4 regions of the Metabacillus sp. GQ13 genome follow, and region 1 is predicted to be linked to each of the others. Evidence: riboswitches for the same ligand, from Rfam matches in the RefSeq annotation. Region 1 holds a riboswitch; each other region holds the start of a gene.

Region 1 (2,210 bases):
TTCTTATTATCTCTGTCAACATCTTTTTATTAATTTGTTTTCAATGTTGTTCCCGCTTCATCAGCGACGTTTAATAATATATCACGATATAATATTATTAGCAACCACTTTTTATATTAAATTTGAAATATTTATGATTAAGGTTTGTTCATTCATCTTTCTAAATACAATTACAAGAGTAAAGTAGTAGTAAATGCATTGCAAAGAACACGATAGTTAGTAGGGATTAATGTATGATGTTTCTTATCATTCGTTTTTCATCCACCTAATAATATCTGACTTTAGAAGTACCTAAATAAGTGGAACATTGAATTCCCCCCGTACAATTAGTGGCTAATTAAAAAGAAAATGGAAGAGTCCTCTAACTAAAAGTAGCGTGATTACGAATACAGACTTCTTCTATATAAAGCTAACCTATTGTTTGATCCTTCAACTAAAATATAATGTACTTGAACAAATTTCTTGTTGAGGCATTTTTTATCATGTATAGTAAATATCAAATATAATAATGCATGTAACCACAAGGGGAGCCTTCGGCTGAGACTGGACGGTAATTCCGTTCTAACCCTTCGAACCTGTTAGTTAACACTAGCGTAGGGATGTGGATGGCCATATTAAAGCAATGTTGGAACCATCTAATCATATCCTACATTGCTTTTTTGTTTTGTCTACGTGAGCGATGTATGTATGATATATCTACTTCTCTTTTAAACTTAAGGTTAGGTGTCATGCAAAGAGAAGGGGTTTTTACTATGCAAGGAAATCAACGCTTATTATTTTTAATTGAAGTAGCGATGCTATCTGCTTTAGCATTCTTATTGGACTTAGTTTCAGGTGTGTTCTTAAAAATGCCACAAGGTGGTTCTATTTCATTAGGCATGATACCAGTTTTTATTATTGCTTTTCGTTGGGGATTGAAAGGTGGTCTTTTAACAGGCTTACTATTAGGTATACTTCAAGCTATTTTAGGTAGTCCATACATCATTCACCCAGTACAAGGTTTCCTAGATTATTATTTAGCCTTCACTGTTGTTGGTCTAAGTGGAATCTTCTTTAATCAAATTCAACGAGCATTATTAAATAAGGGTAAAAAAGCCATTATTTTTTACATTATTCTAGCAACTTTGCTAGGCAATTTCCTACGATATATTGTTCATGTCACGGCCGGGGTTTTCTTTTTCGCTTCCCTTACACCTGAAGGCATGCCCGTTGTAAAGTATTCTCTTATCTATAATTCAACATATATGATTCCAACTTTTATCGTTTCAGCAGTAATTGTTAGCTTCTTACTATTTACAGCACCTCGATTGGTTGTTAAAAGTAAATAACCTACGTCATACGTGGGAGAAGATTTGATCTCCCTTTAGTAATAACTCATAGCAAAGCAGTGGATTTCGAAATTGAAATTCACTGCTTTTAGTTATATTTCCCCCTTTGCATAATAATCTTCGGCTTATATAATTCCCCTCTCTATTACTTCCCTATAGAAAGAATCCAAAAACTAATATACTCTCAATATTAATAGAAGTGAGATCTCTTTTGAAATCTCACTTCTGTCTTTATCTTTAATTAGTTAGAATTTCATCTTATCAAGTGACTTTATTGTTTAATTCCATCTTACTCGAGGTAAATATAAATAAATCTCGTTAAGTAGCATATCCTATGATTTGATTTAAAAAGAAACAGTATAAAGCCATAGTAAAATCTACATTGCTAGAGATAATAGTCATATGACAATTTACAAGGAGGATGGTTATGAATAGTAATCAATTTGCAAATAAGGTTGCTGTTGTAACAGGAGGAAGTTCTGGGATCGGAAGGGCAACTGCAATTTCTCTAGCCAAACAAGGGGCAAAGGTTTGTTTAATGGATTTGAAAGAAGAAAAGGCCGAAATAGTAAAAAAGGAAATCGAAGAACTTCAAGGAGAAGCCATCATTGTCGATGTGGACTTGTCAAAACATAACCAAGTAAAAGAAGGTATCGAAGAAGCGGTGAACAAATGGGGTAGATTAGATATCGTATTTGCTAATGGTGGGATCAACGGAGTTCTCGCTCCAATAGAAGATTTAAACCCTAAAGACTGGGATACAACAATAAATACAAACTTAAAAGGTACCTTTCATACTGTAAAATATGCAATACCTAAGATGAAAGAGTCTGGTGGTAGTATTATCATTACTAGTTCAATAAATGGTAATCGTGTTTTTTC
Region 2 (2,210 bases), on a different contig from region 1:
AAATCTGTTAGTGGAGTGGATAGCAAATATTCACCCGTTGCCGTTTTCTTTATCCTATGTACAGGTGTATGTTCTACTATATTTGCACCTAGTAAGCTAGCAGACTTGGAAAATGCTGCACAAACATGCACAGGTGAAACATGTCCATCCTCCTGTATATAAAGGGCACCCTTTATAGTTGAAGCCAGTGTTGGTTCGTTCCTTAGAACCGTCTCTTTTGAATGCCATTCCAAGGTGTTATGTTGTTTTTCTATATTCTTTAATGAAACGACTTCATCATCTGTCATTGCAAGCTTATACATTCCATTATCAACATGCTGAATATTAATCTGTGATAATTCAGAAAGTTCATCACGTAGTACTTGATAGTATCGTTGGCTTTCCTTGGCAAATTGAAATAAAGCATCATTGTTTTCTAGCTCTGAGTTCGCACCTAACATACCAGCAGCAGCACTTGTTGCGCCTGTGCCAACTTTATTACTCTCTAAGACAACAACCGAAAGACCTTCTTTAGCTAGCTGATAGGCGATCGATTGACCAATTATCCCACCACCAACAATTCCTACCTGATAATGTGTTTTCATGATATCCCACCTCTATAAACTACACTCTGTTTTAGTTCTCTTAAGTCATGGTTTGGTTTCTTACTTGCCATCACATATGACATAACTGCAATTCCAGAGATTTCAATTCCTACGAGTTCATGTATCGTTTCTGGAACAATTCCACCAATTGCTATCACAGGTATATCAACACGACGGCAAATGTCAGATAATTGCTGAACTCCTCTGGGCGTTACTTTCGTTTTTGAGCTTGTTTCAAATATATGACCAAACATAAGGTAATCCGCACCTGCTTGTTCACAGTCAATTGCTTCCTGAAGTGAATGTACTGAACGACCAATCCTTATTGATGAATCAAATTTTTTCACTTTTTCGATAGAGAAGCCGTGTCCTGGTAAATGAACATTAGGGATTTGATTCAGTAGTGCGACATCCATACGGTCATTGATCACTAGCTTACTTTTAGGTACGCCGTTTTTATTGACAATAGATAAAATTTCCATTATTTCAGCTGTTGATTTTGATTTCTCACGAATATGCACATAGTCAACTTCTTCGTGAATTAAAACGATTCGTTTTGCGAGTTCAGCCACGGTTTGTTTATTATCAGTAATAACATGAATCTCCAAGCTTCTCACCTTTTTCTTGATTGCTGTTTTGCATACTTTTTCAAAAAATTGGATAACGATCATTAGTAGACGCAAAAAAACACTTTCCCAGATAAGGAGAAAGTGGTTTACATACATAATTAGTATATGCTGTATTCCACTTCCCTACGCTGGTACAAGCCAGATCAGGTTTTGAGGGTCTTAAAGTATCACTTTAATCTCAGCCCTTTATATAAGGGCACCCCTAGCGGTAATTAATATTGAGTAAATGAACTGCAGAATTGAGTAGAGCTACTCTATTGCATTGATTTCAATAAAGATAGCTTTTATCTGCTACTTGCTCTGATGAACATTTTTATATCTCTATCATACCAAATGATTTCTATCTTTCAAGAGAAAGATCTTTTGACACAATGGTGAAAGGTTTAAATGTTTAAAATTCAAGCTCAAGTCGTAATTCATTCACATACTCTCTTGAACCAGTCACAATTAAACGATCTCCTAGCTTAAGGTCAGTATCTCCATGAGGGACAATTGAATCTTTTCCTCTAAAGATACGAACAAAGATGATATCTCCTGTAAATGGAAAATTACGTAATAGAATTTGATCGTATTTAGGATTATTTAAATTAATTTGATAAAGCATTGTTTCCTGATTCGTTAGTATTCTTATTACACTTGGCGCCTCAATAAGCGCCCGTAACATTGTCTTAGTTGACAATAAAGTAGAAAATATATCAATCCCCTTTTCTTTCAACTTAGCGTCTAATTCTGGGGAAGCAACACTCGCGATGATTCGGTCAACTTGTTCATCTTTTGCACTAAGAGCAATTTCTGCGTTCCGATCTTCATCACCTGTTGCCACAACTATTAAATCTACTTCAAAAGCACCTTGTTCCTTTAATGTCTCTAACTTAAAATTTTCAATTTCTTTAATTTCAAATAATGATTCAGATATTTGTTTATCCAATTTATCTTGGTGAATATGATAGATTGTTGTTTCATATATATCTGGATTAAGCTCTCGCGTTACGGGTAA
Region 3 (2,210 bases), on a different contig from region 1:
TACAGGTAGAATAAAATCTACCTTCAAAGAAAATAACATACGAAAAGAACACAAAGGATGCTGCTATCTTCAAAAATAACAATCTATGGGTAATTCTCAATAATAAGAAGAAGAAAGGCTGTGAACAGATATGTCAGCAGAAATCATCTGGTTAAGCAAAGGTAAGCCAAAAACATTATCACATAAAGATACAGAATACCGTTCTGGTATATCTAAAGATCAAGTTGATTTTTTAGAAGTAACTACCAAACAGATAAAAGGTGATGATGTCGAAAATCACGAGTATCATGGTGGCATTGATAGAGTTATTTGTGTTTATCCCTTCGAACATTATCGTTACTGGGAAAAGATATATGGTACATCCTTACCAAAGGCTGCATTTGGTGAAAATTTAACGGTAACCTGTATGCTGGAGTCTACGATATGTATTGGAGATGTCTATCAGGTTGGAGAAGCTATTTTACAAGTTTCGCAAGGGCGTTTTCCATGCTCCACCATTAATAAATATACCCACCTCAACACATTATTGGCTAAAACAGTTGAGATGGGTTATACTGGATATTTTTTTCGTGTCATTCAAGAAGGTACGATTACATCTCGTTCAGAAATTAAACTTCTAGATAAGCATCCTAAACAACTTTCTATTTCTACAATCCATCATACTTTCTTTCATAACAAACATGATCTCGCCCAAATTGAGAAAATACTTAGTCTATCGGAATTATCTCAGGAATGGAAAGATCGAATGAACAAACTTCATCTAAAAGGTAAGGAGAACAATCATCCTTTTATTTCCTAATAGTTCTAAATAACCAATTATTACTTTTTTTAAAAGAGTCGTTGACTGAATATTTTATTATGTTATAGTTAAGTTGATTTTAAGAGAATTACCATTTTCTACTAGGGGAGTCCATTAGCTTGGACTGAGAGAAGAACGTGCCTGAAGTTCTTTGACCCTTTGAACCTGATCTGGATGATACCAGCGTAGGGAAGTAGTAACAGTTGCTAAGAGGATATTTACGCACTTATCTCTTTACAATTTTTACCTTCCAAAACAGGTTCTGACTTTCAGAAGCTGTTTTTTATTTTGCCTTCGTTTCTTTCAGATCATCATTGTTTTCAATCATAAGGAGGAGAAAATTTTGAAGATTACCATTAAAAAACCATTCCCAGGAAGTAAAAAGATTTATGTAAAAGGAAATACCTATGATATTCAAGTCCCGGTACGGCAGATATCTCAGGGCCCTACTAAAGATTCACATTCTGAAGAGTTTAATCACCCTGTTCACGTGTATGATACAAGCGGCCCCTATACAGATATAACCGCTGAAATTGATATTCGTAAAGGTCTTCCTAGAGTTAGGGAAAAGTGGATTCTCGATCGTAATGATGTGAGCCAATATGATGGGCGTACTGTTAAACCTGAAGATGATGGCTATAAATCTAGTAACCAATCAAAATTAGAAGTTTTCCCTAGCAAGGATATTCATCCACTAGTCGCGATAAAAGGCAAAAGAGTTACTCAACTCCACTATGCCCGCACTGGGATCATTACACCTGAGATGGAGTTTATTGCGATAAGAGAACAAATGGAACCAGAATTTGTTCGTCAAGAAGTGGCTGCTGGCCGTGCGATTATTCCCGCAAATATCAACCATCCTGAAAGTGAACCAATGATTATCGGCAAGAAGTTTCATGTGAAAATCAATGCAAATATCGGCAATTCCGCAGTTTCATCATCAATTGAAGAAGAAGTAGAAAAAATGACATGGGCAACCCGCTGGGGAGCGGATAATATCATGGACTTATCCACTGGAAAAGACATTCACACAACGAGAGAATGGATCATTCGCAATTCACCAGTCCCAGTTGGAACTGTTCCAATCTATCAAGCTTTAGAAAAGGTAAATGGTGTCGCTGAGGATTTAACATGGGAAGTCTACCGTGATACATTAATTGAACAAGCAGAACAAGGTGTTGACTATTTTACGATCCATGCCGGTGTATTACTTCGATATATTCCTTTAACAGCTAAACGCACTACAGGAATTGTCTCTAGAGGTGGTTCCATATTGGCTCAGTGGTGCCTCGCCCATCACCGAGAAAATTTTCTGTACTCTCACTTCCATGAAATTTGTGAGATATTAACACAATACGATATCACCATCTCCCTTGGAGACGGTCTTAGACCTGGTTCAATCGCAGACGCT
Region 4 (2,210 bases), on a different contig from region 1:
TTAGCCAAGGATCTGAATTGGCCACATTATTGATATGCTCTTCGATTTCTTTAATGATCTGCTCATGAGATTCATTTGGATAGTAATGGACTGTGATCCAAAGTTTACATTCATCAGCAATAAATGCCGCGTGCCGCCCACCTTCTATTACCGCAGGATTGATTGTATTTGTTCCCGGTATAAAGCCTGGATAATCTTTAGTAACCGCCCAGTGACGTTCAAGCTCCTGTAAGCCATTGATAACTTTCGTCATTTTTTCAATTGCACTTGCCGCAAATAGTTTCCCACCAGCATGGATCATTTGTCTCCTTGTTGCATCATGATAGGTTTGGGCGCTTTTTATCGTTATCCAACCTGTTATCACACCCCCTTGTCCTTGGATATGTAAATCGCTTGTATCTACAACAACAGCAAAATCTGCTGTATAGCCTCTTTTACAGCATTCGAGAGTTCCGGCCTCACCAACTTCCTCCCCGATAACAGACTGGAAAATTAAACTACCCGGTAACTCAATATTTGCTTCATGTAAGAGCTGGATTGCAAACATTGCACCAGCTAAGCCACCTTTCATATCAGCTGCCCCACGACCAACGACAGCACCATTCTTAACAAATGGCGTAAAAGGATCGATTCCCCATTCTTCTTCTTCATTTACCTCTGCTACATCAATATGTCCGTTAATAATTAAACTATTGTAGCCCTCAGGCTCAACACCCTTCAAAACCCCTACAACATTGGGATCATTTGGATAAACATCCCACATATCAATTACAAATCCTCTTTCTTTCAAAAAGTCAGCAATAAATGATTGAGCTTCCTTGGTGTTTCTAGCAGGTGGTGCTGGTGTTTTAAATTCTATAAGTGTTTTTAGTAATACAATTAATTCTTCTTTTCTTGAATCAATTTGATCTACCAAGTTCTGTATTTGAATAGTCAAGCTGTATCCTCCTTAGTTATTACTTAGAACGCAAAAAAACCACTTCTTTTTAGAAAAGAAGTGGTTTGAACAGACATTTTAATAAAATGATTGAGAAGCATGCTTGAGCGCTAAAGCTTTCAATTGTATTCAAACACCTCTTCCCTACGCTAGTATTATCTAGATCAGGTAATAAGGGTCAAGACATATGGTCTCTCTCAGCTATTAAAGCTCCCCTAGTGGTGAAAATTATTTAATTATGATTCATATAAAAATAATATTGATTCTTGTCAATTAATCTACTAATTTAATAATCTGATTGATTACACTATTTTTAACACAATATGTCATTCTTAGCAACAAAAGAATTAAAAATAATCTGTACATTTACTCATTTTTGGCTTTTGTGATAGAAAACACCATCTTTATTATGAAGCCGAGACTTGTTTCTTATATTCAACAGTTTGATTTTCAAAACGTTTAAACAAAAAACCGAATATAGAGGCTAAAATTTGCTGAAATAACATCCCCACAATAACAGGTACGGCAACAGCAGCAGGGAAATACTGGACAGCAATAACAGCACCAGCACTAATATTTCGCATTCCTCCAGTAAAAATCATCACCACAATTGTTTCTCTGTCTTTAGTAAGCCATTTTCCTAGCATCCATGCGATCAGATATCCAATAAAAGCTAGCCCAAAAACAGTAATGGCTATGATAACTAACTTACTATTAACCTCTGTTAGAAAGGGGGCCACCACTGCTCCATTAATCATAACCACTAAAGCTAGACCTAATTTAGAAAAAGGTGCTAGTGTCTTGCTCACATTCACACTTTTTCCTTTCGAAAAATGATTAATGAACATTCCAAGTAATGAGGGCAGTACAACCATAAATACCAACCCATTCATGATCGAAAGTGTATTAATTTCTACTTTCTGACCGACTAGAAAAGAAAGTGTATGTGGAACAAGGAAAGGAGACAAGATTGTATCAAATAAGATGATTGACAGTGCTAAAGCGATATTTCCTTTATAAATAGTCACCCATATAAAACTTGTGATACCAGTCGGAATAACAGCTGCTAATACTAAACCAGTCAATGTCATATTGTCATCTGTAAAAATAAGATGCCCTACGGTCCATGCAATAACTGGCATCAAAATATGCAGTAGGATTAATATGATAATTAATGGTAATGGACTTTTAAATGCACCTTTTAGTGATGAAAAATCGGAACTCAAACTCCCAGAAAATGTAATAAATGCAAAAATCCATGGAATTAGAAACG

What was found. A riboswitch is a leader RNA that binds a small molecule or an ion and turns the genes downstream of it on or off. The one in region 1 is predicted to bind thiamine pyrophosphate.
Region 2: another riboswitch for thiamine pyrophosphate. It lies ahead of AC6CHR_RS02830 (thiamine phosphate synthase); the one in region 1 lies ahead of thiT (energy-coupled thiamine transporter ThiT).
Region 3: another riboswitch for thiamine pyrophosphate. It lies ahead of thiC (phosphomethylpyrimidine synthase ThiC); the one in region 1 lies ahead of thiT (energy-coupled thiamine transporter ThiT).
Region 4: another riboswitch for thiamine pyrophosphate. It lies ahead of AC6CHR_RS21840 (acetylornithine deacetylase); the one in region 1 lies ahead of thiT (energy-coupled thiamine transporter ThiT).

The regions. Positions count from the first base shown of each region.
Region 1 covers NZ_JCAXET010000028.1:43-2,252, forward strand. Annotated here, with positions in the region: TPP riboswitch at 514-617, shown strand; gene thiT (energy-coupled thiamine transporter ThiT) at 753-1,328, shown strand; gene AC6CHR_RS23565 (SDR family oxidoreductase) at 1,756-2,210, shown strand, end outside.
Region 2 covers NZ_JCAXET010000002.1:121,767-123,976, reverse strand. Annotated here, with positions in the region: gene thiO (glycine oxidase ThiO) at 1-584, opposite strand, end outside; gene AC6CHR_RS02830 (thiamine phosphate synthase) at 581-1,309, opposite strand; TPP riboswitch at 1,317-1,427, opposite strand; gene AC6CHR_RS02825 (monovalent cation:proton antiporter family protein) at 1,605-2,210, opposite strand, start outside.
Region 3 covers NZ_JCAXET010000022.1:33,798-36,007, reverse strand. Annotated here, with positions in the region: gene AC6CHR_RS21985 (MOSC domain-containing protein) at 131-799, shown strand; TPP riboswitch at 893-1,008, shown strand; gene thiC (phosphomethylpyrimidine synthase ThiC) at 1,140-2,210, shown strand, end outside.
Region 4 covers NZ_JCAXET010000022.1:5,651-7,860, reverse strand. Annotated here, with positions in the region: gene AC6CHR_RS21840 (acetylornithine deacetylase) at 1-937, opposite strand, end outside; TPP riboswitch at 1,062-1,164, opposite strand; gene AC6CHR_RS21835 (bile acid:sodium symporter family protein) at 1,345-2,210, opposite strand, start outside.